DNA from 3 places in the Aneurinibacillus uraniidurans genome. Region 3 is predicted to be linked to each of the others. Evidence: a T-box and tRNA genes for the amino acid it is inferred to sense, from the RefSeq annotation. Region 3 holds a T-box; the other regions hold tRNA genes.
The links. The T-box of region 3 lies ahead of ileS (isoleucine--tRNA ligase). A T-box ahead of a tRNA ligase gene usually reads a tRNA of that ligase, here a tRNA-Ile.

Region 1 (8,790 bases), 790 kb from region 3:
CTTAACTCACATGCCTTTCACGCATGCATTCAGGGGTTCGAATCCCCTACGGGTCATTTCAAGGAAGTTCTGCTAAAGTCGCGACGTCCTGTCGCGACGCAGAACCTAGTACATCCTTGTACGTCGGAGGATTAGCTCAGCTGGGAGAGCATCTGCCTTACAAGCAGAGGGTCGGCGGTTCGATCCCGTCATCCTCCATCCTTATTCTAAAGGAAGTTCTGCTAAGAGCAGGCACGTCCTGTGCCTAACGCAGAACCTAGTACATCCTGTACGTCGCCGGTGTAGCTCAACTGGTAGAGCACCTGACTTGTAATCAGGGGGTTGAGGGTTCAAGTCCTTTCGCCGGCACCATTTTTTAAAATAGTGATTTATGTAATGCGGAGCCGTGGTGAAGTTGGAGTTCACGCTGGACTGTCACTCCGGAGGTCGCGGGTTCGAGTCCCGTCGGCTCCGCCATTTATTCAATAAGGTAATATGCGGGTGTAGTTCAATGGTAGAACATCAGCCTTCCAAGCTGAATACGTGGGTTCGATTCCCATCACCCGCTCCATAGTATTACTATGTGCCCGTAGCTCAATCGGATAGAGTGTCTGACTACGAATCAGAAGGTTGGGAGTTCGAGTCTCTCCGGGCACGCCATTATATTTTTTGAATAAGATAATTTGGCGGCGTAGCTCAGCTGGCTAGAGCGTACGGTTCATACCCGTAAGGTCGGGGGTTCGATCCCCTCTGCCGCTACTTTCATTACAGGGGCATAGTTTAACGGTAGAACAGAGGTCTCCAAAACCTCCAGTGTGGGTTCGATTCCTACTGCCCCTGCCATTTTTATACTTGCGGAGGGATACCGAAGTGGTCATAACGGGGCGGTCTTGAAAACCGTTAGGGTGCAAGCCCACGCGGGTTCGAATCCTGCTCCCTCCGCCATTCCTGAATAAGGGCCCTTAGCTCAGCTGGTAGAGCGGTCGGCTCATAACCGATTGGTCGCAGGTTCGAGTCCTGCAGGGCCCATTTTTGCTTTACAAAAACAGACACCATTTTCCAGGGAATATATTTTGGAAGTATGGTGTTTTTCTGTTTAACAAAGAAGATGAAAAATAGCCGCTGTTTCCTATAAAGGAACAGCGGCTATTTTTATTACATGTTTAGTGTAAAGGTAAGTAAAAGATCGTTGCCAGTATCATCGGTAATACTATAAGGAGCATCTAAAAATGTCTCAAAGAAAGAGGCGGGCACATATAGGCTATCATTCTTTTCAGAGGCCGCAGCAGGCATAGAGGCAGAAGTACCATCTTCTTTAAGAACTTGCTTGCTTCCTGCTTTTATTTTGTACGTATGATCTCCCTTTTTAATCATTACAAGCTGAGAGACGGGATCAAAGTTTACTTCTGCATTCACTGTTTCTGCTGTATAGCGCAGCGGAAGATACAGCTGTTTATTCTCATAGTAGTAATGATTAGAAGAATCTACAGAAGAAAGAGGAGTTACATACAGATGCTTTGTTTCACTAATGGCGTCTTTCAGTATCGCATGTAGAAAACCTTGTGGATGAAAGGCGCTGAGCAGCTTGTGATTTTTTGTTAAGTCTTCGAAATTTACTGTTTCTGTATTTGCAGGATAGACGATAGGTGTAACTTTTCCGAAATTCCACATGTATTCATCAATCTCTACATTCAATTGGATTGCTCCAGGCAGTGTTCCATCTTTATCTTTAAACATAAAATCGAGCTTACCAATGGAACGAACAGGAAGGTTGTTAGCATCTACAAAATAGTCGAGTGTGAGAGAAAATGATTGCAGACCCTGTTCACGTGCCATTTCTGCAACCTTTTTCGGTGGGTATTGCTTTTCCATTTGTTTAATTTCTTTAAGTGCCTCGGCGAAATTTTGTGCCAAAATGTCTTCTGAAATGTCATTTTTGGAAGCAAGGCTTGGATCGATTTTATTCATTTCTTGGACGATGTTTAGCAGGAACGTACGTACTTTTGGATCATCTGCTGCATCTTTTGCGATGCTATAAAATAAAGCTGTAAGTTCTTCGATATTTAACGTAACAGAAATATGAGAAGCTGTCGTAGACTGTCCGTTCGGCAGTGTGACTGACACATTTCCTTTGTTCTGAATATGAGGTAAGTTATAGCTATGCTTTTCACTATATTCTTGAATAAAAGCAACGGTCAGCTCATTCATACGCTTTTGAAATTCGGCAAGCGCCTCTGGATTGATTTCAGATGTTTGCGGTGCAAGAGAGGCAAACAGGTACTTAGAGTCCAGAGGAGTTTTAACATAAGCAGCCTTTGGAGAAAGTAGAACGGTAAGCGATGCATTTTGGTCGCCTGTCCATAATTTCTCCTTACGAAGAAGGCTGTCATGATTTAACGTCATGGTCATGCTCGCATGTTGACGGTCATACTGAGAGCCTTTGAGTGTAATTCCTTCACGCATCGTTTTAAGAAATTCCTCTGCATCCTGAAGTTCTTTATCGGTTGGCTTCCTCATATGGGCAAGCTTTAGCATAATGTCTGCATCCTTGCTTGTCATCCGAATTGTGCTTTGAAAATCATAGTTTGGTTGGGAAGCCGCTTTCACAAAAGCGTTGCGCAGGGTGAGAGCATCCCCGGAACAGCCAGAGAGCAAAGTAAGGATAAGTACTAAAAAAGCTAGTCCCCATTGTTTGTAATGTCGCATCTTTCTCCTCCATTTAAGGGAATTTTTTCTTTTATTCTCTCATCATAATGGATTATGAAAATTTTAACAACGAAAAAAGCGCTCTCAATCGTCATGATACAACGTTTGAGAGCGCTCGAAGGGAGAGTAGAAAAATGAGTTAGCTGTACTGTGGACGGAGCTGAGCGCGTTTGTTTACATGCTTATCGGCTCCAAGTGCGGCAATCGCCCCATCAGCGGCAGATAGAACAGCCTGCTTGATCGGGGTACGACGAGCGTCCCCGCCTGCGAATACGCCGTCTACGCTCGTTTGCAGAGATTCATTTACTTCAATGTAGCCTTCCGCATCGCGTTTGACGGCATCCTTCAGAAAGTCGGTACCTGGTTTCATACCGGCGAGATATAGGAAGATACCATCGACATCCCACGTTTCCAGCTCTTGCTGATCGTTCTGAATAACGGCCTTTTCTACATTGTTTTCGCCAATGATTTCTTTGACGCGATATTTTTTATAAATTTTGACGTTATCGCTAGACTCAAGTTTGGATAGATCAACGTCACCTTTTAGATTGCCTGTCGGGATGAGGAAGCGTACTTCCTTGCAGAATTTGGACAGGGTTTCTGCCTCATGCACCGCTTCTTCATTGTCACCTGTAACGATAACCGTACGCTCCTGGAAGAAAGCAGCGTCACATGTTGAGCAGTAGCTTACCCCACGGCCTGTAAATTCTTCTTCGCCTTTAATTTTGCTTGATGGAGCTTTGGCACCAACGGCGATAAATATACTTTTTGCTTTAATTGTGCCCTCTGGGACTTCAAGTTTTTTGATTTCTGGATCGGAGAAATCAACAGACAGGACGTTCGTACGCACAAATGTCGCGCCAAAATCATGTGCCTGTTCTTGCATGCGCTGAAGCAGTTCAAGACCCGTCAGCTCTTCTTTAACACCTGGATAGTTAGCAATTTTATGCGTAATTGCAAGTGTACCGGCTGATGGCGCCTTGTCAATCACGAGAGTTTTTAGACGACCACGAGCTGCGTATACGGCTGCCGATGCGCCTGCCGGTCCACCCCCGATGGTGACAAGATCGTACACTTCATTGAGAATACTTTTATCAACGGATTTAAAAATTCCTTCCGCTTGACCATCTGATGGAGCGGCAGGAGATTCATTTTGAGCTGCTGCAGTATTAGGGACTGGACCTTCGTAATCATCAGGAAGCTCAAGTAGCTTGCGCATTTTCGGCTCCTGAAAGCCAAGAACGAGTTTGCCATTGATGTAGGTAGCAGGCGTACCAAAAATTTTCTTCTGTTGTAGCTGGTCGAAGTACTCCTTATTCTCTGATACGTTGCGTTCTTCGTAAGAAATGCCCCATGCATTCAGTTGTTCTTTTACTTTTTTGCAGTAGGGACAGCCGTGGCTTGTGTATACAATTACATTGGACTCCGTCATATATTTCCTCCTGATCGTATCGTAGTCATTCTATTATTTGCATGAATCGTAAAAAGATGAATGGTGTAGTCACTCTTTGTTTCTATTTGATATTAATTTAAAATCGTTATCAATAACTTACGATTTCATTATATGTAGGTGATAAGATATTGTCAACCTTCATATTCATAAAAAAAGAGCGCGTAATTGCGCTCATAAACGTAACACTAAAACTTATCATCCTCAGCTACACCAGAGGGAACACAGGAAGCTACTGCTGTCGCCAGATCTGGGTCCGTAATCAAGAGGGTAAGTGGATAAAACGGAAAAGGACTCTCTTTATAGCGGTACAGTTTTGCTGCGTATTGTGCAGCTTCTGCGAACAGCTTGTGATCATCAATGCCTAGCTTGCCATGCCATGGGGTAGTGGATTTTGCTAAAGCTGCTTCAAACAGAAGAATCGCACCCTCGACATTGTTGTTGCGAAAGTGGTGCAGTGCGACAGCAATTTGTAATAGTGCTTGTAGGAGTTTGTTACGACCTTCTTGCATCCAGTACTCTTCCATTACTTCGTGGCACTCATAATAATCTTTTTCTACATTAAAATAGTACACGTATTCAACATATAAGCGATCGTACATCATAGGCTCCTTAGTTGAAGTAGCAACGGTCAATAACCGATAAATAATCAAGACGAGGTCGAAAGCTTTCCGGGATGCGGTGACCGTGTTCAGCGATATACGCATACGGAATAGATTTACGCCCATTTGCCTGATGGGCATCGTCCCAGAAACGGATGACGTGGGAAGCATCCAGTACATACGTCTCATCCTGCGTTGTGAAGCGTATGATTGTAAAGGCGATTCCGTCCTGTTTATGTACGAGGCGCATGTGGCTAATTTGATGCTCATGAAAATTTTTTAGCGGAAGCGACGTATGATTGCGCGTTTCTTTCGCTTCAAAATCGATATAACGCCCCCGGTATACACCGTTGTAATCTGTCGTGGATGGCTGGCGGAAATAGGCTTCCCGGATGACCGCAGCAGAGCGAGATGGATAATCGACTTTTACAATTTGGAGCGGTGTCGGTTTTTTATGAACAGCGGCCATTTCGTGTGCCACATAATATTGGTTGCTTTCATTTACCTCTTCCTCAAGTGTCATTCCTCGATTGGCAGCCCCTTGCTGCTTTGTCTGCATCATAGCGAGGAATTCACTTGCTTTCATGCGTTCCGGTGCAGAAGAGACCATCGAATCAGTCAGTTTCTGTTTCCCGTTTGGATAGTGGATCTTTCTCACGAGTGTTCACCTCTTCGTTATGTATCTTATCAGATGCGAAACGTTTTCGATACCGTATAATAACAAGACAGGTCTATAAGACAAGGAGGAAATGAAATGGATAATCTGTTAGAACTCATTAAAACACGCCGTACGATTGGAAAGGTCACGGATGAACCGGTGCCGCGTGAACATATTATGCAGATTCTGGATGCGGGGCATTGGGCACCGAGTCATCATAATACACAGCCGTGGAAATTTTTCGTCATGACGGGAGAAGGACGGAACCGTCTTGGCGAAGCATACGCCCGTATCTCGATTGAGGACAAGGGAGCAGAAGGAGAAGAAGCGGCTAAACTGCGGGAGAAAGGCATTCAGAAAGCCTACCGTGCGCCGCTAGTCATTGCGGTTGCTTGCGTACCAACAGAAGGGGAACGTGTGATGATAAGGGAAGAGGTAGCCGCTACATCTGCATGCGTACAAAATATGCTGTTGGCTGCGCATGCGCTTGGATATGGCGCAATCTGGCGTACGGGTGCACCATGTTATGATGTACGAATGAAAGAAGAATTCGGGCTTGGAACCCACGATGAGATGGTGGCGCTTCTGTATATCGGACGTCCGCAGATGGAGCGAACCGGTATTCGTATGAACCTGGAAACAAAAATAGAATGGTTTACTTCATAACATGAAGAAAGCGGACAGGAATCATCTGTCCGCTTTTTCGTCTAGAAAACTTTCTTTTGTGCTCGTTCTTCCTTGAGAATCTCGACCGCTTCCCGGAAGCGCATCGAGTGAATAATCTCCCGTTCACGCAGGAACGTAAGAGAGTCCTTTAAATCTACATCATCTGTCAGGTCAATGAGCCACTGATAAGTCGCACGCGCTTTTTCCTCAGCTGCAATATCTTCGTACAGGTCCGCGATTGGATCGCCTTTGGCCGCGATATAGGAGACGGTAAAAGGTACACCTGATGCATTCGTATAAAACAGTGCTTTGTCATGATTGGCATAATGCTCGCCTAGACCGGCCTCTTTCATCTGATCGGGGGTGGCATCCTTGGTTAGCTTATATACCATAGTCGCAATCATTTCGAGGTGGGCGAGTTCTTCGGTGCCGATGTCATTGAGAAGCCCGATGATTTTAGGTGGGACCGTGTAGCGCTGGTTGAGGTAGCGGAGTGCGGCAGCTAGTTCACCGTCTGCACCACCGTATTGTTCAACCAAAAACTTGGCCATACGTGGGTCACATTTGCTGACACGAACCGGGTGTTGTAGTTTTTTTTCATATATCCACACAATGGATCCCCTCCTTCGAATAAGTAGTCATACTTGCCATGGCCACGGTTGGTCTTTCCACATAAATGGAGTAGGTGACAGGCTATATCCGAAGCTTGTAAGAGGCCCGAACAGACATTCAAATTGCTTTTTCAGATGCATGCTTTTTTGCACGTATTCATTGTACTGAGCAATGGCTGCCTGATCGTTTGGATGTGTGTCGAGGTAGAGGTTTAATTCTACGATAATAAAATCCGTTTCTTGAAGCTCATGAAGCAGCTCATAGTATTTTTTTTCGTTTTCTTGCATTATTTAGTCAGCCTCCTCCCGTTTACCAGACTTATGCGGGCTCTCATATGGCGCAAAAAGAGCCGGCCATAATGTACCGTGGTGAAAAGCTTGAGCCGGAGAGAACTGGGGGAGTCCCGGTGGCTGGAATGTCATGTACAGTTGAGGTGGTGTTTCGTATGTTCGGATTGTCATCGGGGGACAAGGGTTAAACGGACTGTTATATACGGTATACGTCTTACGAAACGTATGCACGTCATCCATCTCCTCTCGTTTGTTCAATCTTTCCTATATGTACAGCAAACTTGCATGTCTTAGTACTTTTTTTGTGAAGTAGGCTATTCGCTGATTTTCGACAATTTTCATATGTTTTCTTGCTGTATATGCTAGATTGCTGTCGATTTACTTGCTTGAATTTTTACATCAGTATGGTATAAATGAAAAGGCAGAAGAAACGAACGTGAAGTGGTTGTGTACATATATAAGGAGGAATCAGGACATGGAATATGCAATTATTGCCCTGCTTCTAGGAAGCATTGGCCTTCTCGTCTATTCATTCTATAAAGAGAAGGACCAGGTAACTCAACTAGAAGTGAAAATGGAAAACTTATCGATTCAAATCCTGCAGGAGATTCACCAGGTACAAAAGGCACAAAAAACGATGAAGCCACAGACAAGCCGTAAAGCAACCGAAACACGCCGTGCGAAAGAAGATCTGAAGGAGCAAAAAGAAGGTGCGTAAGATCGCCATTTCTAAAAATACAATCCGGGGATTTGCAGCGGGTGTGATTGTTGCTACAGGCGTACTGTCGCTTACTTATTACGGCACGGCATCGAATGCACCAGAGGCAAAAGCAGACAGTACGAGTGACGCAGCAGCGTCTCCAACAGCGATCAAGAAAATTGATATGCCAGAACCACAATCCGGCACATCTACATCAATGGCGAAGCCAACTTATAACATGACGCTCGTCATCGGGAAAGGCATGAGTCCGGAAGATGCAGCGGCTAAGCTTGAGGAAAATAAAATCATTGAGAATAAGAAGTATTTGGTGAAATATTTAAATGACATGAGCTGGATGGGTTCCGTGCGATCCGGCACGTATGAAGTAAATAGTGATATGACAATTAAAGAGATTGCGGCTTTACTGGCGCACAAAAAAGTACAAAAATAAGGAGAAGCGAGCTTTTAGCCCGCCTCTCCTTATTTTTTGTTATTTTCGTTTTAGCGTGTAAGAAATCTCAAAAATACGGTTCCAGGGCAGAGTTGCTTTCTCGACACGGAAACGGATCGGAGCCTGCTGCATCCCTGCTTGTGTGCGGGTTACATAAGAGAGGGAGGAAAGGAGACGATTCGCTTCGGTCGGCATAGGTGCGGTAACGATTGCCTCTTCCTTGGGGTCAAGCTTGCGAGCCTGATCATAACGGTGCACATACTGTGGGCGCTTCACTGCATTGTAGTAATAATCTTCTGCATAGCGCAGGGCCATCCATTCTTCATGCGCGGTATTCCAGACAGGTTCTCCCCGAATCATCTCCATATGAGCCAGCAGAAGTCCGATTGTATTCCCACCTGTATTCCACGATGCGTAGCTTTCAAACTGTCCAGATAGCTTCTGCCTTATGTACGCTTCCATAAAGTCGGTATCCGGGAACCACAGATAGGATACGTCAGCTAGCCCCCGAATGGTGCCTGCATGTTGGCGTGACCAGTCCGCTACAGTATCGAGTTCTTCTTCACCGGAATGAATGTATATACTGAGACGCTGTTCGGGGGAGCGCGGATGACTCGGTTGAAGAAAAGCGATTTTTGATGCGATCATTTCTGCTAATGGTACACCATCGTATGTG
Region 2 (3,515 bases), 1.6 Mb from region 3:
CTCCAATGTATTGATCACTCATCGTAAAACTTTCCCCCTTTTTCATAATGATTTTTCAGGTAGGCTTCCACTCCATAGCAATATAAGGAAATTTCTCCCCTATCCTATAAAATCCGAGTCGCTCATACAAACGCTGCGCTAGATTGTTATGCAGTACATGTAGATGCACAACCTTCCCAGCCTCCTCTGCTCTCGCTTGAATATCGTGAATCAAACGTGTGCCAATTCCTTTATTTTGATATTCGGCAAGTAAAGACACATCAATAAACCATATGACTTGATTTGTGACTTGATTTGTGACTTCAGTCATAATCTGACCGATACGCACCGTACCAAGCAGAATAATGTTATGATTGGCTGTTCGATGCTGAAGCTCGTACGAACGTCTCTGCATAGCAAACTGCATACGAAGAAATACTTCCAGTTCTTCCTCACCCCAGCCTACTTGTACAAGTTCCTTCTCTCTTGTCTCCTTATAGACTTGATAAAGGAAAGAAGCATCAGCAGCAGTCGCATTGCGTGTATGAATCAAGCTATTTTCACCTCCATCCTCTAACAAAGAACGCGATGTGAATGACTACATTCAGATAGATAAAATGCAAAAAAGGGTATCCCACAAGCTACTGAACGAGCTGCTTGCAGGATAACCCTCTTCCTTTTTTTCTCTTGATCTTTAGTTGATTAATTCAGACTTTTGGAGAAGTTGCTGAACAATCGCCGCAACTTCTTCTCTCGAGATAAACTCTTTTTTACAACTTGCATTAGTGATGTAGAGGATAATGTCGAAGTTCAAGCCCTACCAGTCCTTTTTCTCGATAAACTTTAAATAGCTACAGATTGTTTGGAGTGTACGGCCAAGAAGCATGACAATGTCTTCGTTTCTTTCCACAAGGATGAAGATAAACAGTTTGATACCGTTCAAACATCACTCATTTCATGTCACCAAACATAAGTGGAACCTCTTCTTCCTTTCTACTTGCTCTTGTTGTTTGATTATGCAGCCATTCCATAGCAACATAAGGAAACTTCTCCCCTACCCTATAAAACCCAAGTCGTTCATACAAACATTGCGCTGGATTGTTATGCAGTACATGTAAACGTACAGCCTTCCCCGTCTCTTCTGCTCTCGCTTGAATATCATGAATCAAACGCGTACCAATCCCTTTATTTTGGTATTCTGCAAGCAAAGAAACATCAATAATCCAGATAGAACGATCCGTGATTTTGGTCATAATCTGACCGATGCGCACCGTATCAAGCAAGATAATGTTATGATCAGCCGCTAGATGCTGAAGCGCATACGAACGTCTCTGCATGTCGAACTGCACACGAAGAAGTCCTTCCTGCTCTTCTGCATCCCATCCCATTTGTGAAAGTTCCTTCTCTCTTGCCTCCTTATAGGCTTGATAAAGGAAGGATGTATCATAGGCAGTCACATTGCGTGTATGAATCAAGCTACTTTCACCTCCAGCCTCGAACTCTTACAATCATAATTTCATCTTATCAAACGGTCCTGAACATTTTCTGAACATTGGGTTGATGTAAGTAGATAAAAGGAAGCTCATCGAAAAAAGAACGCGATGTGGATACTATATCCAATAGATAAATTTAAAAAAGGGGTATCCCACAAGCGATTCGACCAACTGCTTACAGGATAACCCTACTCATCTTTTATTTCTTATTATCTTTAATTTAAGAAGGTAAGAACCTTCCTTCACATATTCCCGTAACAAGTTCATCAATTTTTAAATTAAAGGTGATACCTTCTGCTTGCAATTTAAACTTTCTTTCATCAGGTGTGTAGATCATGTCATACCCATTCACTTGATATAAGGTCACCGTATCTCCCTTTAAATCAGCATTACGCTTTATTTTATATAGAATAACAAATAGCCTTCTCCATATCAGTGCATATGGGTCTTTTTGCTGTGTTGACACCAATTCCAATATTACTTCACTTAACACATCCGTCCCACCTATACCTATCATTCAATTCTACTGTCATCATATTTTTAAAAAGTAACAAAGATCAAGAAACTTTTTTGTACTAGCGTGAAATAATACAAACATAGCCCTGTGCTCTCAATCTAATAGAGAACCACAGGGCTATGTTACTTTTGCCTTTATATGATGCGGTCGGCGAGACTCGAACTCGCACGATCATGGATCACTACCCCCTCAAGATAGCGTGTCTGCCAATTCCACCACGACCGCAAAATCTATATAAATGGTGGGCCTAGGCTGACTCGAACAGCCGACCTCACGCTTATCAGGCGTGCGCTCTAACCAACTGAGCTATAGGCCCATGGCGGAGGGAGCAGGATTCGAACCCGCGTGGGCTTGCACCCTAACGGTTTTCAAGACCGCCCCGTTATGACCACTTCGGTATCCCTCCACATGTATGAAAAACTGGCAGGGGCAGTAGGAATCGAACCCACACTGGAGGTTTTGGAGACCTCTGTTCTACCGTTAAACTATGCCCCTATATAAAGTAGCGGCGGAGGGGATCGAACCCCCGACCTTACGGGTATGAACCGTACGCTCTAGCCAGCTGAGCTACACCGCCATATGTAGACATAAAAATGGTCGGGAAGACAGGATTCGAACCTGCGACACCCTGGTCCCAAACCAGGTACTCTACCAAGCTGAGCTACTTCCCGACATACTATGGCGTGCCCGGAGAGACTCGAACTCCCAACCTTCTGATTCGTAGTCAGACACTCTATCCGATTGAGCTACGGGCACATATGAACTTGATGGAGCGGGTGATGGGAATCGAACCCACGTATTCAGCTTGGAAGGCTGATGTTCTACCATTGAACTACACCCGCAATATGGTACCGATGGTCGGGGTCGAACCGACACTCCAGAAGGAACACGATTTTGAGTCGTGCGCGTCTGCCAATTCCGCCACATCGGCATAAGATGTACAGGAGGTACCCGGATTTGAACCGGGGAATAAAGGTTTTGCAGACCTTGGCCTTACCACTTGGCTATACCTCCAGAAATACCAAGAAAAGCGGACAACGAGACTCGAACTCGCGACCCCGACCTTGGCAAGGTCGTGCTCTACCAACTGAGCTATGTCCGCATGTATGGTGCGGGTGGAGGGACTTGAACCCCCACGCCGAAGCGCTAGATCCTAAGTCTAGTGCGTCTGCCAATTCCGCCACACCCGCATAATTCATTTACCGCATATGGATAAATGGTGAGCCATACTGGACTCGAACCAGTGACACCCTGATTAAAAGTCAGGTGCTCTACCAACTGAGCTAATGGCTCGCTATAAAATGGCTGGGGTACCTGGATTCGAACCAGGGAGTGACGGAGTCAAAGTCCGTTGCCTTACCGCTTGGCTATACCCCAATAAAACTGGTGGAGGGGGACGGATTCGAACCGCCGAACCCACAGGGAGCGGATTTACAGTCCGCCGCGTTTAGCCACTTCGCTACCCCTCCATATTTATTTAAATGCCGGCGAAAGGACTTGAACCCTCAACCCCCTGATTACAAGTC
Region 3 (18,940 bases):
CGCCACTTCATGATACGCTTCGTATTTCGGACGCAGACCTTGCAGAATTTTGATCGCTTCTGGGACAGTTGGTTCTTTGACCATGACCGGCTGGAAGCGACGTTCGAGGGCAGCGTCTTTTTCAATCTGACGGTATTCTTTCAGTGTCGTTGCTCCGATTACTTGCAGCTCGCCCCTTGCAAGCGCTGGTTTCAGAATGTTGCCTGCATCCATTGAGCCTTCTGCTGAACCAGCACCGACGAGTAGATGAATTTCGTCAATGAACAAAATGACATTTTTACGTGCCTGTAGTTCGGTAATAATTTGCTTCATTTTTTCCTCGAATTGTCCTCGGATGCCCGTGCCTGCGACAAGTGAAGCGACATCGAGTGTATACACAACTTTATTGCGAAGTTTGGTTGGAACGTCTCCGTCAGAAATTCTGACAGCTAATCCTTCAGCGATCGCGGTCTTTCCGACGCCTGGTTCACCGAGTAAGACCGGATTGTTTTTCGTGCGACGGTTTAAAATTTCAATAATGCGCTCAATCTCATGATCGCGGCCAATTACCGGATCAATCAACCCGGCTTTTGCTGCTTCGCTCAAATTGCGTCCTGCGCTATCAAGAATGCCACCTTGCTGCGGTACAGCCATTGGTGAATGTTCAGCTCCCATCCCTTCGTTGGCAGGCGGCATTGAGAATCCTTTAAAAAGTGCATCCATGCCCGAGAAATTCGGGAATGACCCAGCTCCTGCTGGCATGCCCATTTTATTTGCAAATGTTGTATAGCAGTCACGGCAGAGATGCACCTTCTGCGTGTGATTTTGACGCTGCATCGTAACAAATACATGCGCCTGTTTTTGATTGCAGTTTTGACAAAGCATATGTCTGCCTCCTTTATTGTATCTGTTTTATCTGACATTGACTTTCTTTGACCTTATAGTTTGATTATATACTGACCTTTCCTGACTTTCAAGAGGTGCTGCAAAAATTGTTTATAATGAAAAACGGAGTTAGCTCCATCGTAGATACGATGTATAAGCCAACTCCGCTGCAAGTTTAAAAACGTTTTACGATCTGGAACAGAATTGTCGTAACAATAAGTGCCCCAACGGCTACAATCACAAACGTCATATATGTCCCTTCTTCCTGATAATGCTGTATTCTGCTCTTATCTTACCATATAAACATTTTATATGTTAGATTCACAGTGTAAACCGTGCCAATCCTGACAAACATATGGTTTTTCTTGCAATCAATCATATATTATCTTACTATTCTATATAATAATGAGAGAATTGGTGAGGAGGAAAGCACTTTTGAATAGGTTCAGCAAGCGATCGGTTCATTATGGTTGGATCATTCTTATCCTAATGACGCTTACCATCCTGGCAAGCATGGGGCTCGGACGCTTTTCTTTTGGTATTATGATTCCATTTATTCGCAATGATATGCAATTGTCTTACGCTTTAGTTGGCTATTTAACCACTGCACTTTTCTCTGGCTATCTTGTTGGCTCACTACTGGCGGGATCGTTTATTCATCGTTATCAGCATCGCCGGACGATTGTTTGCGGATTGTTCATCTTTTCCTCTGTACTATTTATTTTTTCACGTATAACCAGCTTTGCCGCGATGATTGTACTTGTGTTTCTACTCGGCTTCCTCATTGGTATCCTGAACATTTCAGCGCTTGGTCTTTTATTTAACTGGTTTGCAGACCGTAAAAAAGGGATGGCCCTTGGCATTGCTAATGCCGGTGGCGGTGGCGGCATGGTATTTAGCGGGATGTTTGTCCCGTATATGGTAAGCTACTCGCAGGCAGACAACGGGTGGCGGAACGCAACCTTGTTGTTTTTCGGCTTTTCGGCTGCCATCTGGCTCTTCTGTATGTTGTTTTTACGGAATAATCCTACTGAAGTGAAGCTGAGCAAAATCGGGGCAACAGATCCTTGCATACATACGGAGTCAAGTACGCCAGAACATAGCGGCGAACAGGAGGAGACTACCTTCCGCGCTTTGTTTCGCAATCCTGTATTTATGATGCTTGGGGGCAGCTATTTTTTATGGGGATTTAGCTATTTGATCTTTACTACTTTTCTAGTGGATTATTTAATGGAAGGGCTGAATTATTCCAAAATAGAAGCAGGCGGATTATTCTCCCTTGCTGGCATCTCTAGCATTGTAAGCGGATTCATTTGTGGTGCCTTATCCGATCGATTCGGGCGAGTGCGAGTTCTGACCTGGATATACAGTGTACAAAGTACGCTACTTCTACTTCTCCTACTCCCCCATCCAGTTACAATAACAGGATCTATATTTTTGTATGCGCTTACGTTATGGGGTGTTCCGACCTTAATGATGGCAAGTGTAGGCGACTTTCTCCCACCACGGGCTGTCCCGACCGGAATGGGGTTTCTGACTTTGTTTTTCAGCATCGGGCAGGCACTTTCTCCGCTTTGCACTGGCTGGGTCGTATCTGTTACCCATTCCTATACGACCTCCTTCTTCATCTCAGCTATTTGCTGCGCAGTCGGTGCATTATTGTTGATGGGGTTGGCGCGAAAACAGTACCTTGTAGCCAAAAATGATGCTCTATCTGTTTCTAAATCACTTTAAAACTCATGCAAAAAGGGGAAGCTAATTTGAAACGAATAGTTCCAATCATGTTATCGAGTGTTTTTTTACTAACAACTGGGTGTACTCCAGTTAATAAAACGAATGACAAAGAGATAAAAAGCGAAACTAAAGACAGTCAAAAGAAAAGCGATAAAAACAGTTCAGTAAATACCTCTGTCGATCGAAAACATGATTTTACCTATCTTGAACAATTACCAAAAGATAAACTAGAGACGTACAACCAATTTCTAGAGGATGGTAATCTCGATCATTTAACAGATTTCACACCAGAACAGATTGTCTTACTCTATATGAACTTAGTATTGAAACATGAAACTGATAAAATATATGCGCTAACTTACAATAATGGTCAACTTCCTTCTCTTGATAGATTCAAAGATGAATACGACCATTACTTATCTGAATATTTAAACGAAGATTATTTAGCATATCGATTTTATGACTCCATTTCAGTAGATGAGGAAACAAGAAAAAAGGACAGCCTTGTGGTCCAAATTAAAATTACGTATGGGACTACAACACGGGTTGTAAATTACGGATTAAAAAGGGAACAAAATGTTTGGAAACTGGACTTATACCATTTAGTAAAAGACTCAAAGAAAAGGGCAAAAAAATGTGAAGAAGCAGGAAGCTGATTGGTCGCTCCCTGCTTTTTCCCACTTGTATTCATCTGTTTCTAAGTTGTTTTCAATTATGAATGGTTTACAATTCGAACCGTAACAAGCTTACTTCCTACTTTTACTTGTTCCCCTGTCACTAGCTCATTACATACACGTAACGAATTCATAAGCAGGTTTTCCTGCAAGAGACTCTCGTAGCGTACCACGACTTGCTTCATTTCCTCATCCATGCTCATCTCGATATCAATCCGTAAGTTAACCGGTAACTGTAATTTCTTGCGGTATTCTTGAATCGCACGAAGTAATTCACGAACCAGTCCTTCCTGAACAAGTTCTTCTGTTAGCATCGTATCAAGAATAACGGTATATGGTCCGCTTGATGCGACAGCAAATCCTTTGTGTGGAACTTTTTCAATCTGTACATCTTCTGCGGTGATTGTAAGTGTCGTACCAGCAGGCGTTTGAAAATTAGCTTCTCCCCTATCCACAAACGATTTAGCTTGTGTATTCGTTAGACTTTGCAGCCACTGATTCACCTGATTGGTCTCCGCTCCAAACTTCGGACCTGCTTTTTTGAAATCCAATTTTAGCTTATACGACACGAAGTTCTCATCGTTTTGGATAACATGAAATGCTTTTACGTTTAATTCTTCTTTTATAATGTCACCATAAGCATCCCACTGAATGTCCTGGTTGTGCGTTACGATTAGTGACAGACTCGCTAATGGCTGCTTAACTTTTAAGGAAGCGGTATTTCGGATACTGCGCCCGACTTCCACAACCTGCAATACCGCATTCATCTCTTCTTCAAGCTTCGCATTAATTTTTGCTTCATTATAATCCGGATAGTCAGTTAGATGAACACTTCCGCCTTCGAGATTGGTATACATATCTTCAGCTATGAAAGGTGTAAAAGGCGCTAACAACTGACTTGTTTTTACGAGTACCTCATGCAACGTTGCATACGCCGCCGCTTTTTCCTCGCTCATCCCTTGCGACCAGAAACGGTCCCGTGAACGACGAACATACCAGTTACTCAGCTCCTCTACGAATGTGGCGATTTCCCGTGCTGCACTCGTAAATTGATAATCCTCCAGGCTTTCTCTAACTCGTTTGATCGTGCTGTGTAAACGGGACAAAATCCATTCATCCAGTTTAGTCCGAGCTTGCTTATATTTCTTATCTGGTTGATACTCGTCTAGGTTTGCATATAACACATAAAACCCGTATACATTTACAATCGTATCAATGACTTTGGACTTTGCTTCCTGTACGACGCGTTCAGAAAACCGTTTCGGATTCCACGGTGCGCTATCTGCTAGCAGCGCCCACCGTAATGCGTCTGCGCCAAACTTCCGGATTAAGTCAGCTGGTTCCAAGGCATTTCCTTTACTCTTGGACATTTTCTGGCCGTTCTCATCTAATATGTGACCAAGTGATAGCACACGCTTATACGGCGCTTTTCCGGTAAAGAGTGTAGATACAGCCAGCAGGCTATAAAACCAGCCGCGTGTCTGGTCAATCCCTTCGATCACAACATCAGCCGGAAATTGTTTCTCGAATTGCGCTTTGTTTGCAAATGGATAGTGATACTGTGCAAACGGCATTGATCCACTATCAAACCACACGTCAATCACTTCCGGGGTACGCGTCATCGCAGCACCGCACTTCGTACAGCACAGTTTGATTTCATCGACGTATGGCTTGTGCAATTCAATGGACTCTGTAACCGGATGAGTCGCATGATCTTGCAGCTCCTGTATGCTTTTCGGGGCGTATTGATGATCACACGCCTGGCATTGCCACACATTGAGCGGTGTTCCCCAGTATCTGTTTCGACTAATGTTCCAGTCGACCATGTTTTCCAGGAAGTTTCCGAATCGCCCGTGCTTAATATGATCGGGATACCATGTTACGCCTTCGTTATTCTGGATGAATTGCTCTTTTACAGCGGTTGTTTGAATGAACCAGCTCTCATTTGCATAGTACAGCAATGGTGCATCACAGCGCCAGCAATGTGGGTAGCTGTGCTCGTGTTTTTCTTTATGGTACAGCAGACCTTTATCTGCTAAATAACGAATGATATCGACATCACAGTCTTTTACAAACCGGCCCTGGAATAAAGGGACTTCGCTCGTGTATCTTCCCTTTCCATCCACTACATTTACGAAAGAAAAGCCATTCTCGCGAATCACTTTGTAGTCATCTTCTCCGTACGCTGGCGCAATATGAACGATGCCAGTACCGCTTTGTTCTGTGACATAATCAGCCGTTACTACTTGATGTCCTTTTTCCACATTAACAAAGTCAAATGGCGGTACATAAGCAAGACCTGCTAGTTCCTTTCCTTTGTGCTCGGATAATACCGTATATTCCTGCTGTAAAACTTGTTCAGCTCGTGCCTTCGCAACAATATAAATGCAGTCTCCTTCTTTGACTCGTACGTACTCCAGATCAGGATGAACAGCTAGCGCTACATTTGCCGGAAGTGTCCATGGTGTTGTCGTCCAGCCTAAAAAATACTCATTCTTGCGGTCTTTCACTCTAAATTTAGCAGTAGCCGTTAAATCTTTGACGTTCTTATAGCCTTGTGCCACTTCATGCGAGCTAAGAGACGTTTGGCAGCTTGGGCAATACGGAGATACTCGGTGCCCTTTATATAATAAGCCTCGCTCATGCAAGGTTCCAAGAATGTTCCAAACGCTTTCGATATACGCATTATCCAGCGTGATATATGGGTTATCCATATCTACCCAGTATCCGATTTGCTCGGTAAAATCACGCCATTGCTTCTCGTACGTGAATACACTCTCCTTGCATTTCTCAATAAACGCTTCGACTCCATAGTTCTCGATTTCATGCTTACCCGAGATGCCGAGCTGCTTTTCTACACCAAGCTCAACCGGTAATCCATGCGTATCCCAGCCAGCTTTGCGGATGACTTGATGACCTGTCATCGTTTTGTAGCGCGCCACTACATCTTTAATGGTTCGCCCTAATGCATGCCCGACATGAGGAAGCCCGTTTGCTGTTGGCGGCCCTTCATAAAATACGAAGGATGGTTTCCCTTCCCGATTTTGAATCGATTGTTGAAAGGTGTTTTGTTCTTTCCATTGCTCATGAATCCGCTGTTCTCGCCCTGTGGCTGACTCTTTTACATTGACCTCTTTCATGTGATACCACTCCTTTTTGGGATTACAAAGCACACAAAAAACCCGCCCCTATGACTAGGGACGGGTTCACCCGCGGTACCACCCTGGCTTCTATCGATGACAAACCGTTCATCAATAGCACTCAGCAACGTACAATCATACGCGTTCTTTTTAACGGTAGAATCCCGTTCAAGCTTACTCGTATTCAGCTTGACTTCTCGGAGAGGATATTCGGCTGTGAACTGAACACCGGCTTTCAGCAACGACCGGCTCTCTGGGGAACAGACTCACAACGTACTTGTTCTCGTCATCGAATTTGTGTGCTTTTGTTACAGAACATTCTATTCAGTATCGAGCGACTTGTCAAATCCCAAATAAAAAACAATCACAAAATTGATCCAACTATAATTCACAAGTATAATCATTATGTATAAAGTAAGTTAATAATCATAAAAAATCCTGAAAATACCTTTCTAATTTGGTCATATCACGTGTTGAATCAAAATGGAGGCTTACTTATGGACTTAAAGTTATCTGGAAAAAAAGCACTTATTACAGGAGGAAGCCGTGGAATTGGTAAAGCTATTGCCCGTCAGCTGGCTCTGGAAGGTGTAGATTGTACGATTTGTTCTAGAAACGAATCCTCGCTAAAGATCACTGCAGAGGAATTAGCTCAGGAAACAAAAAGAAATATCTATCCGATCGTGGCAGATACTTCGAATCCTGACTCTATCCTAAACTTAGTTGAAAAATCAGCAGCAGCGATGGGTAGTATTGATATTCTGATCAACAGCGGCGCCCGTGTTGGTGGCGGAGAGCCCGAAGATTTTAACCACATTAAAGATGAACTTATTTTGAAAGATTTTGAAGAAAAGTATATGGGCTATTTTCGTTGTATGCGAGCAGTTGCTCCTTATATGATAGAAAATAATTGGGGGCGTATCATCAATATAAGTGGTCTGGCTGCTAGAATAGGCGGCAATTATTTTAGTTCCGGTCCGCGTAATGCATCTGTTGTCCATTTAACAAAATCCGCATCATTAGAATTAGGAAAGCATGGCATTAACGTCAATGCTATTTACCCAGGGATTGTCGATACGGAAACGAATAGGGAACGATTCACTAATGAGGAGGCTTTACGCAGGGCAGCAGAAATGAGTCCGCTCAACCGCTTGATTACAGCGGAGGAAATTGCTTATGTCGTTACCTTCCTAGCTTCACCTTTGTCGGCAGCGATTACTGGTGATGTCATTTCGGTAACCGGTGGTATAGGGAATACCGTTTATTATTAAAAACCTAGGACAAGTTAAATACGAAAGCTATGCTTGAGTTGGAAAATAACCGCAATTGGATTAGTCCCTATTCTTTCATAAGATAGGGACTATTTTGCTTCTTTTCCCAGCTTCACATGGTAGAAAGAACTTTTTATCCGAACTACTCAGTTTTTCAAAAACCATATAATTGTACGTCTATGATTTTATTGTCGACACAACGATAACAACTGCAAAATAAAGTAAAATACTACCTAAGCATCGATCAAACCAATAATTGTATCGATCGTAAAACTCTCTAAACTTTCGATAGGAAATGATAACAGATAAAAGCACAAACCATGATCCAACAGCTACGATAATTTCCGACCCATACACCCAACGAACCCAGTTTCCCGTATCGGCTGAAATAAATTGCGAAAAAACGCTCAGAAAAAATAGCGCCGCTTTTGGATTCAAAACATTACAGAAAAATCCTTCACGAAATCCTTGCATAAATGTTTTATTGTCGTTTACTTTTTGATGATTTGCTTGGTCGTGTCCATGCTGCGGCACAGACCGGATCGCTTGCCATCCAAGCCATGCTAAATAAAGCGAACCGACAAGTTTTATCGCGGTAAATAGACTTGGAACTTTTTCCATGATATACGTAAAACCTAAAACCGTATACGTAATATGAATAACCAAAGCAAAAGCAACGCCAAGTGCAGTAGCAATCCCTATACGACAGCCAAATCCCAGGCTATTTTTCATGACGATAAAAAAGTCAGGGCCTGGTGATAAAGCAGCTAGAATTCCAATGATAAACACCTCAACAAACAACACAACCGCCTCCTACTTTACTCTCTATTCAACATCTGGTTCGTGACAATGTACAAAAGATCAGGGTTGCCCTTCCAAATCCGCTCTATATGTTCTATCCCCCACTTCTCTGCCATCACTTTCATCATAATATCGTGCCGAATGTATTCTTTCGCAAGCAATACTAACATCGGGTCCTCCGTATGTAAGGCAACCGGCATCATTTCTTTAGAAAACCCGGCTATCATCACTTCTTCATTATCACAAACAGCAACCGTTAATCTCTGTCCCATACGCTGCTCCTCGATCGCAGCTGTTGAAGGATGATGATAAAATGTCGTACCAAAATGACTGGCAGATTCACAATTAAACAAAAGCGAATATAGCTGTACGCCCGAATCTACTGCTTTTTTCGCAAATGGTTGAATTTCATCTACTTCAGACTCCCATAAGGAAAGCCAAACTTCATGCCGAGCTTTTGAAAGTAAGGCGTTTATTTTATCGATGACAGGGCCTCTTTCTTTAATATGACGAATGACGTGCGCATCAGGAGGATGTTCAAGCGTCTGTAAGTTTTCCTCCAGGTAACTGAATGTTCGATCTTTTTCATCTCGTAAACGTCCAAGGAATTCTTTGGGTGGTACAGGCGTGTATGTTACCGGATCAGAACGCAGCTCGTTAATCGCACCATGAGAAATAAGCTTATTAATAGTTTGGTAAATCATGGATCTAGGAACCCCACTTTGTTTGCTTAATTCATAACCAGTGCTAGGTGATTGCCTCAGAAGTGCCAAGTATGCTTGACTTTCATATTTTGAAAATCCAATTTTCATTAAGTAGTCAATCAGTCTATCCATCATACCCTCCATTATAGTAGTTATATATATGACTACTATAATGGGATGTGGAGATTATTTCAAGTCTGATTCAAGATACGCGATATTGACAATTTATTTTTTCCACACTATAATTTCCAAAAAACCGACTAGTCGGTACAGTAGGAAGGATGAGTGAATTGACCGCATTTAAACGAGAAGAACTTTTAGAAGCCGCCTCCCGGGTTATTGCCTTAAAAGGATTAGATAAATTGACGCTTGATGCTGTCGCTGCAGAAGCAGGTGTAAGCAAAGGGGGATTGATGTACCACTTCCCGAATAAACAAGCGCTTATTACCGCTATGAATCATCAAGTGATCACCCGTTTTCAGCAAGAAATCGAGCGGGAGCAAGACAAGGCCCCAGCAGGCAGAGGAGCGTTTATTCGTGCCTATGCTTCGGCTACTCTCACCGATCTTTCGGATTGTAATTATTTAGATACGAACACCGGCATTTTAGCTGCGATGGCTACGAATCATGAATTGTTATCCGCATGGAGAGACGTGTATGAAGAATGGGGACGCGCACTACGCCAAGAAGATGTAAAGCCCGAGCTGGCTCTCATTGTGCGTCTTGTATGTGACGGACTTTGGTTTTCCAAAATGTTTGCGCTCGATCCATTAACACCAGAAGAGCAACAAAGTGTGATGCAGTACCTCTTTGAAAAAATAGAGAAAGGCGAATAATGCAGATGGTCTATTTTTTGTTAGGAATCGCGATTATTTCTGAAGTTTTCGGATCAACTATGTTAAAGATGTCACATGGCTTTACTCGCTTTTTCCCTGTTGTAGGAGTTATTGCCGGATATGCTCTCGCCTTTTATTTCCTTTCCATCACGCTGCAGGGTCTTCCTTTAGGTTTTGTGTATGCGGTTTGGAGTGGTGTCGGGACGATTTTGACTGTACTTGTAGGAATCCGGTTCTTTCAAGAAAAAATAAGCAAGCAGGGGTTTATCGGAATCGGGGTCTTAGTGCTTGGTCTCGTCTTATTAAACCTAGCAAAATAATGCAGAGGAGAACGATCATGCGAGGAATCTTATATTTAGCACTTGCTATCGTATGCGAAGCTTTCGGATCAACCATGCTCAAATTATCACAGGGCTTTTCCTTACTAGGACCGAGTATAGGCGTACTCATTGGTCTGGTCGCCTCATTCTTGTTCTTAAGCTTATCGCTCAAAAGCATTGCTTTATCATCCGCCTATGCGACCTGGTCCGGTGTCGGAACCGCGTTAACGGCTATCATCGGGGTCATCCTATTTCACGAGAATGTAAGTGTATTAAAAATTGTGGCCCTCTGTTTGATTATCATCGGGATTATTATGATTAACAAATCCAAAGTCGAAGTAGAGTCCCAACCTCTACAAGACCCATCGTAACGTAAATGGAGCCATCTCTACTCGTCGTACTATGACGGATAGGGATAGCTCCTATTATGATGCTACGATTCGTTTCGTTTTGCTTTATCTATAGTTGTCGGCAAAAGTACAGTAAACGTACTCCCGACACCCACCGTACTTTGCAGGTGAATGGTCCCGCCATGTGCCTGTACAATCCACTCTGCAATCGCAAGCCCGAGCCCGGTGCCGCCCATCTGCCGCGAACGTCCTTTATCTACCCGATAAAAACGGTCAAAAATACGAGCTTGCTGCTCAGGGGGAATGCCAATGCCTGTATCCTGTACCGCAAGTCGGATATGCTCTTCTTTCCCTTTCCGTTCCATACCAACTTCCAGCGTAATACGTCCGCCGTTCGGTGTATACTTGCCCGCATTCTCAAGCAGAATGTAGAGCAACTGCTTAATGCGCTCCGCATCTGCATACACCGGCAATGTTTCCGGGACATGCAGCGTAAAGGTTTGATTACGCCGAGCCAGTACAGGCTGGAACGTACGAGCAAGCTGATTAGACATGTCAACTAAATCAAAAGACTGTCGATTCACTTCCAGAACGCCCGAATCAGCTCGGGCGAGTGTAAGCAGATCACCGACAAGGCTAGTCATCATTCGTACCTCATCCTTTGCATCATGCAAAATCTGCCGGGAAAACTCAGACATTCGCGCATCTTCCTCCGATTCGACTACTTCAATCGAGGAATGAAGCACACTAAGCGGCGTGCGCAGCTCATGAGAGGCGTCGGCCACGAACTCACGCTGCCGAGCAAAGGAACGCATAATAGGGCGCATGGCCCGGTTTGCCATGTAATAAGCAAGCAACGACGATAAGGCAAGGAAAACGACAGCTGCCGCGACTTGAGTCACGATAATACGCTCAAGTGCGTCATGCTGCTGCGTAATATCAATGCCTGCATAAATCACCTGGAGATTCGGCTTTTTCCCATCAAACATTTGCCCGGCAAGCATCAGACGCACAGGTTTGTGATTTTGGACATAAAATATTTCCGTTCGCGTTTCTCCAGGCCGCGGCTTCCATCCTTTTACGCGCTCGAGAATGGCCGCATGCAGCTCTGGAAATGACTCATGCTCATCTATTACTTGGCCGTTCCGATCCACAATGTAATAAAAAGCTTCATCATGCTGATTATGCTCGGTTTCCTTTTCAGCTTGCTCATGTCGTGGCGGACGCTTTATGTCATCCCGATGATCTTCCCACTCATGTGCGATTACATTCTGTACCATCGTTTTGCTATCTTGATATACGCCTAGCGATAGCAAAAAATAGCTGCTGATGATAAACAGAAGTAAAAATAGCATCATACATATGCTAAACAATAGCGTCAAACGGTTGCGGATTTTCGTAAACATGTTATACCTCGAGCCGATAGCCAATGCCGCGTACGTTCTGAATCAACTTGTGACTACCGGATGTGTCAATTTTTTTGCGCAGCAGGCGAACAAATGCATCGAGCGTATTGCTGCTAATATCCGCGTCATATCCCCATATGCGCTCCAGAATCACATCACGCGGTACAACCTGTCCCCGGTTGCGCAGCAAAAGTTCCATCAATTGAAATTCACGTGGCGTAAGCTGAATGACCGTGTCGTTTTGTCGCAGCGTATGCTCCGTGCAGTGAAGCACGAGTCCCCCCGCCTCAATTGTATCAGCTACCAGTGGTGTGCGCGTACGACGGGCCAGCGCCCGAACGCGGGCAAGAAGCTCCGCAAATTCAAACGGCTTTACCAAATAGTCGTCTGCCCCGGCATCAAGTCCGCACACCCGATCATCAAGTTCATCCCGTGCGGTTAACAGTAAAATCCCACCTGTATAGCCAGCCGCCCGCAGGCGGCGGCAGATGCTGACACCATCCTCACCCGGCATCATCCAGTCGAGAATAACCGCATCGTATGCGGAAGCTTGGACACTCTCCACTACATCGTGACCAGAATCGAACCAATCGACCGTATGCGCTTCTTTTTTTAACATATGTGTAATCAGTTTGCCTAACTTCTGATCATCTTCGGCAACAAGTACGTACATTCTTACCCTTCTTTCATTCCATGCGGTTTCTTTCTATTGTCCACCACGGGACGAGAAAAAGAAAGGGGGCGGATCGAAACTACCAGGCGAATGATGAAAAGTGCAATCGCAATCACACTTGTACATACATACAGCAATCGAATGGATGCCAGCTGCGTATCTGTTCCTAGTACAAGCCCATGGTACAAGGCCAGCAGATACGCCGGGTACGCCATCATGTGAAGCAAGCGCCAAATTTTGCGGTTAACATACTTCCGCCAATCTGAGCTGGCCATGATGATGAGCATTACATAAAACCCGATGATTCCAGCTGATGTCGCAATGGATTTATGCGCAGACGAGAATGGGATAAAAATATCGGCCCAGCTGTATCCAATATAGTTATCAAATCGCAGCACAAGTCCGTGTACAAGCCCAAACAACAATCCAAGCCACCCGGCTGTCGTGTGGGTAGCCATAAGAAAAGGTCGGATGCGCGGTGGTGTAACAGGCAGGCTTTGAACAAGCCCGACACTGACAGCGAGAAACAGTAGAATATAAGCAGTCAGCCCCGCCCCCCGTACTGTATGCCAGACAGAGAAAAAAGCTTGAATCGAATCTAGTAAAGTTGTCATTCTTTCACTTCCTCCCATTCGGTGCAATAATCAGCCAGATTCCCTCCGAATATGATCGTTTCGCTTTGCGTTACAAAGATATAACCAAGCTCTGGTTTGTTCTCCCGCATCCAACGCTCTCCTTCTTTTGATCCGCGAATCAGCAAGGTTTTGGCATATACATCTGCGGTTACCGTATCAGGTGCGAGAACTGTAACTTGTACAAGATCAGATGTGGCAGGCATGCACCTGCGCGGGTCAATAATATGGTGCGCGCGTGTGCCATCAGTCAGCTGCCAGCTGCGTTTTATGGAACTGCTTGTCGCAATCCCTGCATCTCGATGAAACCACAACACCGCTACATCCTCATCCACATGGAACGGATTTGCGATGCTGATGCCCCATGGCTCCCCCTCATTTGTGCCCCATACCGCAATATCACCACCAGCATCAATCAGACCGGATGAAATGCCGGATGCCAGTAATCTGCGTTGTACTTCATCCGCACTCCATCCTTTAGCGATGCCGCCAAGATCAACCTGTACCCCTGCCCGTAGAAAAGCGGTCTGCTCGGACGCATCAAGCACAAGCGGCGATTTATGTAGGCAAGCAGGCTGCTGCGATTGCGGGAACGAGAATGATTGCGAATAAGTAGAAAGTGTTTCAAAGCTCTTATCGTATCCAAGTGCGCACAAAACATCTCCTAGATAAGGATTAAATAGTCCGTCGGTTTCCCAGTGGTACGTATGTGCAAGGCTGAGAAGCCCATACAGTAAGGGCGACACACGATGCGGCTGACCCGCAGCCTGATTTAACGCTGTAAGCTCACTGGTCGACTGAAAGCGACTGAGTTTCTTTTCAAGTGTATAGATAAGCTGTTCTGTTTTCTCATGGGAAGCCAGATCAAGTCCAACCGTACCAAAAGTCGTGTTCATCGCCCGAAATGTGTACATATTCAGCCCTCCTACTTAAGAAGCACGGGAACGAGCTGCTGGTTTTTTCGCTGTTTCCTGTTCAGCATACGATGAACGTTGTGCAGTTGAGCGGTGTTTCGTGGACTTTTGTACAACTGTTTTTTCCTCATGGTCCCCATCGTCATACGCTTTATCGTCGTCCTCGTTATGCTGTTCATATTTTCGTTTATGATGCTTCTCTTCTTTATTCGCTTGGCTATCTGTCTTTACGGTCTCAGGTTGGACTAGTTTGGAAACAGGCTGCTGTGCAGCTGGTGTGATCGGCTGCATCTGAACTTCAGCAGATTGCGTGGCTGCTTTCGTCGCATCTGCTTGTTTGGAAAGGCCAACAAAGCCGGTAAATGCTACCACGCTGGAGAGACTGATTACCCATTTCGTCAACGTATGTTTTGCCATATTTTTGTTTTCCCCTCCGTTTGTTTTTCACTAGTAGCTATCATAACGTGCTTTCCTGAAAACAAAATGAAAAAAGAGGCGATCTAAATTCGCCCCTTACGTTTTATCACGCATTACTTTGGTATAAAAAAACTTCGGTATACAATCACGGCCATGCCTGCATACGCCATCCACGACTCCTCATACGGAGATGAAGTTGTTTGCTGTCCTTGCGTCATCTTTTCCCCTCCGATCTTACTGGCTTCGACCGCTCCGGTAACCATTCTGCCAGATCTTCTGGCAACCCACCATTCGCCGTAAACATGACATGACCACCTGTATTAACCCGGAATGTTTTATCGAGGCTTGCGGCCATGTCCATAATCGGGCGACTTTGCTCAGGCGGCACAAGACGGTCATTGCTGCTGGTGATGACCAACAGATTCGCGCGAATCGATGCAAGATGAACCGGTTTTCCCCCTATGACCAATCCGCCGTTGATCAACTTATTGTCGCGCCCGAAATCCTGTATTGTTTGCAGGAGAGCAGCTCCAGCAAATGGAATATGATCTTTCGTCCATTGATTAAAACGGCGCCAGCGTGCCACATAAGCATCATCATATCCACGAGCTAAGAGCGACAAGTATGGACTAACATATACCGGCGAGGTCACCACGCGCATGGATGCTTCCATCATCCGAGCCGGCAAAATACCATACAGCTCAAGAAATTCTTTGATCGGAGCGTCCTCTTCCTTAAGTGCAGCTACCCAGTTGTCTAGCACAGGTACAATGCTAAAGTCTAGCGGCGTCACGGATAAAATCAGATTGCGAATTGGCTCTTCGGCAATCGCGGTGTAGATAGCAGCCAATGTACCACCAAGACAATACCCAATCACTGTCATTTCTTCTGCCCCGGAGTGACGCAGTGCGCGACGTACCCCTTTTTGAATATAGCCGATAATATAATCGGTAAGTGTAATGTCTTTGTCTTCATAGCCTGGAATACCAAAGTCCAGCAAGTACACATCAAAGCCGTTTTGTACATACGATTCAATCATGCTTGAGCCCGGAGCTAGATCAAGAATATACGGCTGGTTCACAAGTGAATATACAAGAAACAGTGGAACAGCATACTTGCGCTTTACAGCTGGATAATGCCACAAAGTTGCTTTGTTTTTCTTCCAGATCGCTGCGCGCGGTGTTCCGCCAATCTCTGGCACAGGAGTATGCCAGATACTAACGAAATTAGACCAACGGCGCAGCTCTTGCTCCTGACTCATCATTTATTTACTCCCAAAAAACGCATCCGCTTGGCCGCAGTTGGCTTTGCGTCGAATGTGCCCATTTCCATTATTTTAGCAAGCATAGATGTGGCAGTCGGTGAAGCTGTTTTCTCTGTTTTCTCAGTCGATATCGGCTGCTGTCTTTGACGTGTCCGACGCGAGGTGGTTCGGCGTGAGGTCATTCGAGCATGTGGTTTGGCTGTGGACGTACGCAGGGCCAATTGATCTTCGATAGCGTCCAGCTTCTCCTCCAACTGGATAACAAGGTTCGCGATTCGAGCCACATCATCTTTTGTCGGAATATTTAACAGCGCCGTAATGGTTTCGATCGATTCGCGCAGCGGCTTCATCATTTGAATAAAAGATTCGGTATAGTCGCGTCCCTGCTGAACCGCAGCTGGGCTGTTCAGTTGACTGTGAATCAGATGGTTGACCATTTGTTCCCAGATAACTCCAGTTTTCTTTAAATCGTTATATAGACGATTTATGTTCTTCCAATATTCATTTTCCATGATGGTTTATCCTTTCTATATGGTTTATACAAGAGCAGACATGCCGCCATCTACGACTAGTACATGCCCAGTCACATAATCGGAGGCAGAAGATGCTAGGAAAATAACAGATCCACCCAAGTCATTTTCCCCACCGAACCGCCTAGCTGGAATGTGTACGAGTAATTTCTCACTAATGTTCTCTTGCAGCTTTTGTGTAATTTTCGTTGGGAAAAAGCCGGGAGCGATCGCATTGATCTGAATATTATAGGAAGCAAGCTTAACAGCCAGATCTTTCGTCAATGTCATAACCGCTCCCTTACTTGTGTTGTAGGCAATCGTATCCATTAATGCTGGATGCGTACCGCCAAACCCGGATACGGATGCGATGTTGATGATCTTGCCACCACCATTCTGCATCATGATAGGAGCGACCGCCTGCGCAAATAAAAAGACGGCCCGAACATTCACGTTCATCACCTTATCCCACTTATCAACAGGCATGGCAAGCATCGGGGCAGCCCAGGAGATGCCGCTGTTGTTAACCAAAATATCGATTCGACCAAAATGTTCTACAGCTTTATCAACGACTTGTCGGATCATCGCTGGGTCAGATGCATCGCAGGCAAGTGCTAGTGCCTGTGTGCCTCGCGCAGTCAGCCGGTCCACCACCGCCTGGCAAGCTTCCAGATTGCGCGAGCAGATCACAATATTAGCACCTGCTTCTGCCAACGCCTGCACCATCTGCTCTCCTAGGCCCCTACCACCACCTGTCACAAGGGCCGTTTTCCCAGTTAAATTGAATAACTCTTTCACTATGGTACACGTCCTTTATCTATCATTTTTTACGAGACTTCGATACAGTATAGATAAACAGCACTTGATACGTGCACGTAATCCTGTCCCAAATGTGTCAAGGTACGTGGAAATTACATCTACTGCCCTCATCGTGGTACAATATAAAAAACGAAGTAGGACATACATACAAAGGAGATTTCAGATGCGATACGTCACAGCTCTACTTATCATAATCTGCTTGTTTGTCAGACCGCTCCCTGCGTTTGCCCTGACAGAGCTACAAACATCAGATCCAGCCAATGGCAGTCTAGTTCAACAAGACCGGCAAGACATTCGGCTCACTTTTACATCCCCGATTAAAGAAGGAAGTTATTTCAAAATCCAAGATGAGGCCGGCAATCAAATCAACGTGCAGAACCTGAAAATAAACGGAACCGAAATGACCGGACATACAGCAACTCCGCTGCCGAATGGGCTAATTATCATAACGTGGGCCGTTATCGACAAAGCCAATAATCATAATCAAGGTGGGGTTACCTTTCACGTGAAGACAAGCCACCCTTCTGCGCCAGATGCATTACAACCTCAACAAACATCAAGCTCAATTGCCTACATTCCGCTCGTACTCGGTGGAATTGGCATCTTTTTACTTGCAAGTATACTCTGGCTGGTGAAAAAACGAACAACCTGAATGCGAGATGACATAAGGGGGATAAAATGAGCTACATCTGGGTAGGAATTGCCGGAATAGCCGGGGCTCTTTCCCGTTATCTAGTGGGAATGTGGATACAGGGAAGCGTCGCAAGTTTTCCACTGGCGACGCTTCTCATTAATCTTACAGGTTCGTTTCTGCTTGCCTTCTTTTATACATGGACAGCCCGACGCTTCCCTGTACATCCGCATGTACGAACGGCTATCGGAACCGGATTTATCGGGTCATTTACAACGTTTTCGACGTTTAGCTACGAAACGCTTCATCTAATGCATAGCGGGCAGATGGCTGCTGCGCTTAGTTATGTGATTGCCAGTCTAATCGGTGGCTACGGGACAGCTGTACTCGGCATTCGACTTGCTGCACGCTCACAAGAAACAAGGCCACACGAGAGGCAGGGATAGGTATGGAAATCGTCTGGATCGCAGTGGGCAGTTTTATCGGAGCCATTAGCCGCTTTGCGCTTACTTCTTTCATCAGCCGGGTTGTGTCCTCTCCGCTGCCATACGGAACAGTAGTCGTGAATTTGCTTGGCTCATTTCTGCTTGGACTTTTGTACGGTATGGAAGCAAGCCTGCCTCTGCTTCTATTTGCGGGTGTCGGATTTCTTGGATCGTTTACGACATTTTCGACGTTTCAATTCGACATTACAGAACTTCGTAGCAGGCAACGAAACAAGATAGCATTCTATTACATAGCACTTAGCATTCTGGGCGGCATTATACTAGCCGCGCTCGGATTCGAGCTTGGTCGCCGATTTATCTGAAACAGCAAAAAGCTCCTCGTGCCATTCCAGCAACGGGGAGCTTTTTTTGGTATGTTACGATCGTACATAATACATAAAGACTGTAAAGAGTGGCATCAGAACTGTCGTAATAAGAGCTGGACAAGACAGAACAAGTCCGAACGTAGCGAACTTCTTATTCTGTAACGTGTAGC

Region 1: it has a tRNA-Ile gene. The T-box ahead of ileS (isoleucine--tRNA ligase) is inferred to sense a tRNA for this amino acid. The anticodon was not compared.
Region 2: it has a tRNA-Ile gene. The T-box ahead of ileS (isoleucine--tRNA ligase) is inferred to sense a tRNA for this amino acid. The anticodon was not compared.

The regions. Positions count from the first base shown of each region.
Region 1 covers NZ_CP116902.1:2,918,472-2,927,261, reverse strand. The annotation lists tRNA gene PO771_RS14680 (tRNA-Glu) at 1-56, shown strand, start outside; tRNA gene PO771_RS14675 (tRNA-Val) at 126-198, shown strand; tRNA gene PO771_RS14670 (tRNA-Thr) at 276-351, shown strand; tRNA gene PO771_RS14665 (tRNA-Asp) at 380-456, shown strand; tRNA gene PO771_RS14660 (tRNA-Gly) at 477-550, shown strand; tRNA gene PO771_RS14655 (tRNA-Arg) at 563-639, shown strand; tRNA gene PO771_RS14650 (tRNA-Met) at 665-738, shown strand; tRNA gene PO771_RS14645 (tRNA-Trp) at 749-822, shown strand; tRNA gene PO771_RS14640 (tRNA-Ser) at 836-924, shown strand; tRNA gene PO771_RS14635 (tRNA-Ile) at 936-1,008, shown strand; gene PO771_RS14630 (copper amine oxidase N-terminal domain-containing protein) at 1,135-2,685, opposite strand; gene PO771_RS14625 (FAD-dependent oxidoreductase) at 2,825-4,117, opposite strand; gene PO771_RS14620 (DUF309 domain-containing protein) at 4,324-4,737, opposite strand; gene recU (Holliday junction resolvase RecU) at 4,748-5,386, opposite strand; gene PO771_RS14610 (nitroreductase family protein) at 5,492-6,061, shown strand; gene PO771_RS14605 (manganese catalase family protein) at 6,103-6,672, opposite strand; gene PO771_RS14600 (spore coat protein CotJB) at 6,700-6,960, opposite strand; gene PO771_RS14595 (spore coat associated protein CotJA) at 6,964-7,203, opposite strand; gene PO771_RS14590 (hypothetical protein) at 7,439-7,681, shown strand; gene PO771_RS14585 (hypothetical protein) at 7,674-8,114, shown strand; gene PO771_RS14580 (DUF4127 family protein) at 8,154-8,790, opposite strand, start outside.
Region 2 covers NZ_CP116902.1:532,743-536,257, reverse strand. The annotation lists gene PO771_RS02755 (GNAT family N-acetyltransferase) at 56-532, opposite strand; gene PO771_RS02750 (GNAT family N-acetyltransferase) at 930-1,454, opposite strand; gene PO771_RS02745 (hypothetical protein) at 1,693-1,965, opposite strand; tRNA gene PO771_RS02740 (tRNA-Leu) at 2,132-2,214, opposite strand; tRNA gene PO771_RS02735 (tRNA-Ile) at 2,229-2,305, opposite strand; tRNA gene PO771_RS02730 (tRNA-Ser) at 2,307-2,395, opposite strand; tRNA gene PO771_RS02725 (tRNA-Trp) at 2,411-2,484, opposite strand; tRNA gene PO771_RS02720 (tRNA-Met) at 2,493-2,566, opposite strand; tRNA gene PO771_RS02715 (tRNA-Pro) at 2,584-2,660, opposite strand; tRNA gene PO771_RS02710 (tRNA-Arg) at 2,669-2,745, opposite strand; tRNA gene PO771_RS02705 (tRNA-Gly) at 2,758-2,831, opposite strand; tRNA gene PO771_RS02700 (tRNA-Leu) at 2,836-2,920, opposite strand; tRNA gene PO771_RS02695 (tRNA-Cys) at 2,932-3,003, opposite strand; tRNA gene PO771_RS02690 (tRNA-Gly) at 3,019-3,091, opposite strand; tRNA gene PO771_RS02685 (tRNA-Leu) at 3,097-3,179, opposite strand; tRNA gene PO771_RS02680 (tRNA-Lys) at 3,207-3,282, opposite strand; tRNA gene PO771_RS02675 (tRNA-Gln) at 3,292-3,366, opposite strand; tRNA gene PO771_RS02670 (tRNA-Tyr) at 3,374-3,458, opposite strand; tRNA gene PO771_RS02665 (tRNA-Thr) at 3,472-3,515, opposite strand, start outside.
Region 3 covers NZ_CP116902.1:2,121,921-2,140,860, forward strand. The annotation lists gene PO771_RS10615 (ATP-dependent Clp protease ATP-binding subunit) at 1-864, opposite strand, end outside; gene PO771_RS10620 (MFS transporter) at 1,300-2,598, shown strand; gene PO771_RS10625 (hypothetical protein) at 2,625-3,254, shown strand; gene ileS (isoleucine--tRNA ligase) at 3,311-6,412, opposite strand; T-box leader at 6,466-6,711, opposite strand; gene PO771_RS10635 (SDR family NAD(P)-dependent oxidoreductase) at 6,910-7,683, shown strand; gene PO771_RS10640 (LysE family translocator) at 7,861-8,487, opposite strand; gene PO771_RS10645 (TrmB family transcriptional regulator) at 8,502-9,332, opposite strand; gene PO771_RS10650 (TetR/AcrR family transcriptional regulator) at 9,479-10,024, shown strand; gene PO771_RS10655 (DMT family transporter) at 10,024-10,344, shown strand; gene PO771_RS10660 (DMT family transporter) at 10,362-10,715, shown strand; gene PO771_RS10665 (sensor histidine kinase) at 10,778-12,100, opposite strand; gene PO771_RS10670 (response regulator transcription factor) at 12,102-12,773, opposite strand; gene PO771_RS10675 (ferric reductase-like transmembrane domain-containing protein) at 12,776-13,387, opposite strand; gene PO771_RS10680 (FAD:protein FMN transferase) at 13,384-14,319, opposite strand; gene PO771_RS10685 (hypothetical protein) at 14,335-14,736, opposite strand; gene PO771_RS10690 (alpha/beta fold hydrolase) at 14,951-16,000, opposite strand; gene PO771_RS10695 (hypothetical protein) at 15,997-16,512, opposite strand; gene PO771_RS10700 (SDR family oxidoreductase) at 16,537-17,307, opposite strand; gene PO771_RS10705 (copper resistance CopC family protein) at 17,492-17,980, shown strand; gene crcB (fluoride efflux transporter CrcB) at 18,007-18,405, shown strand; gene PO771_RS10715 (fluoride efflux transporter FluC) at 18,408-18,767, shown strand; gene PO771_RS10720 (hypothetical protein) at 18,822-18,940, opposite strand, start outside.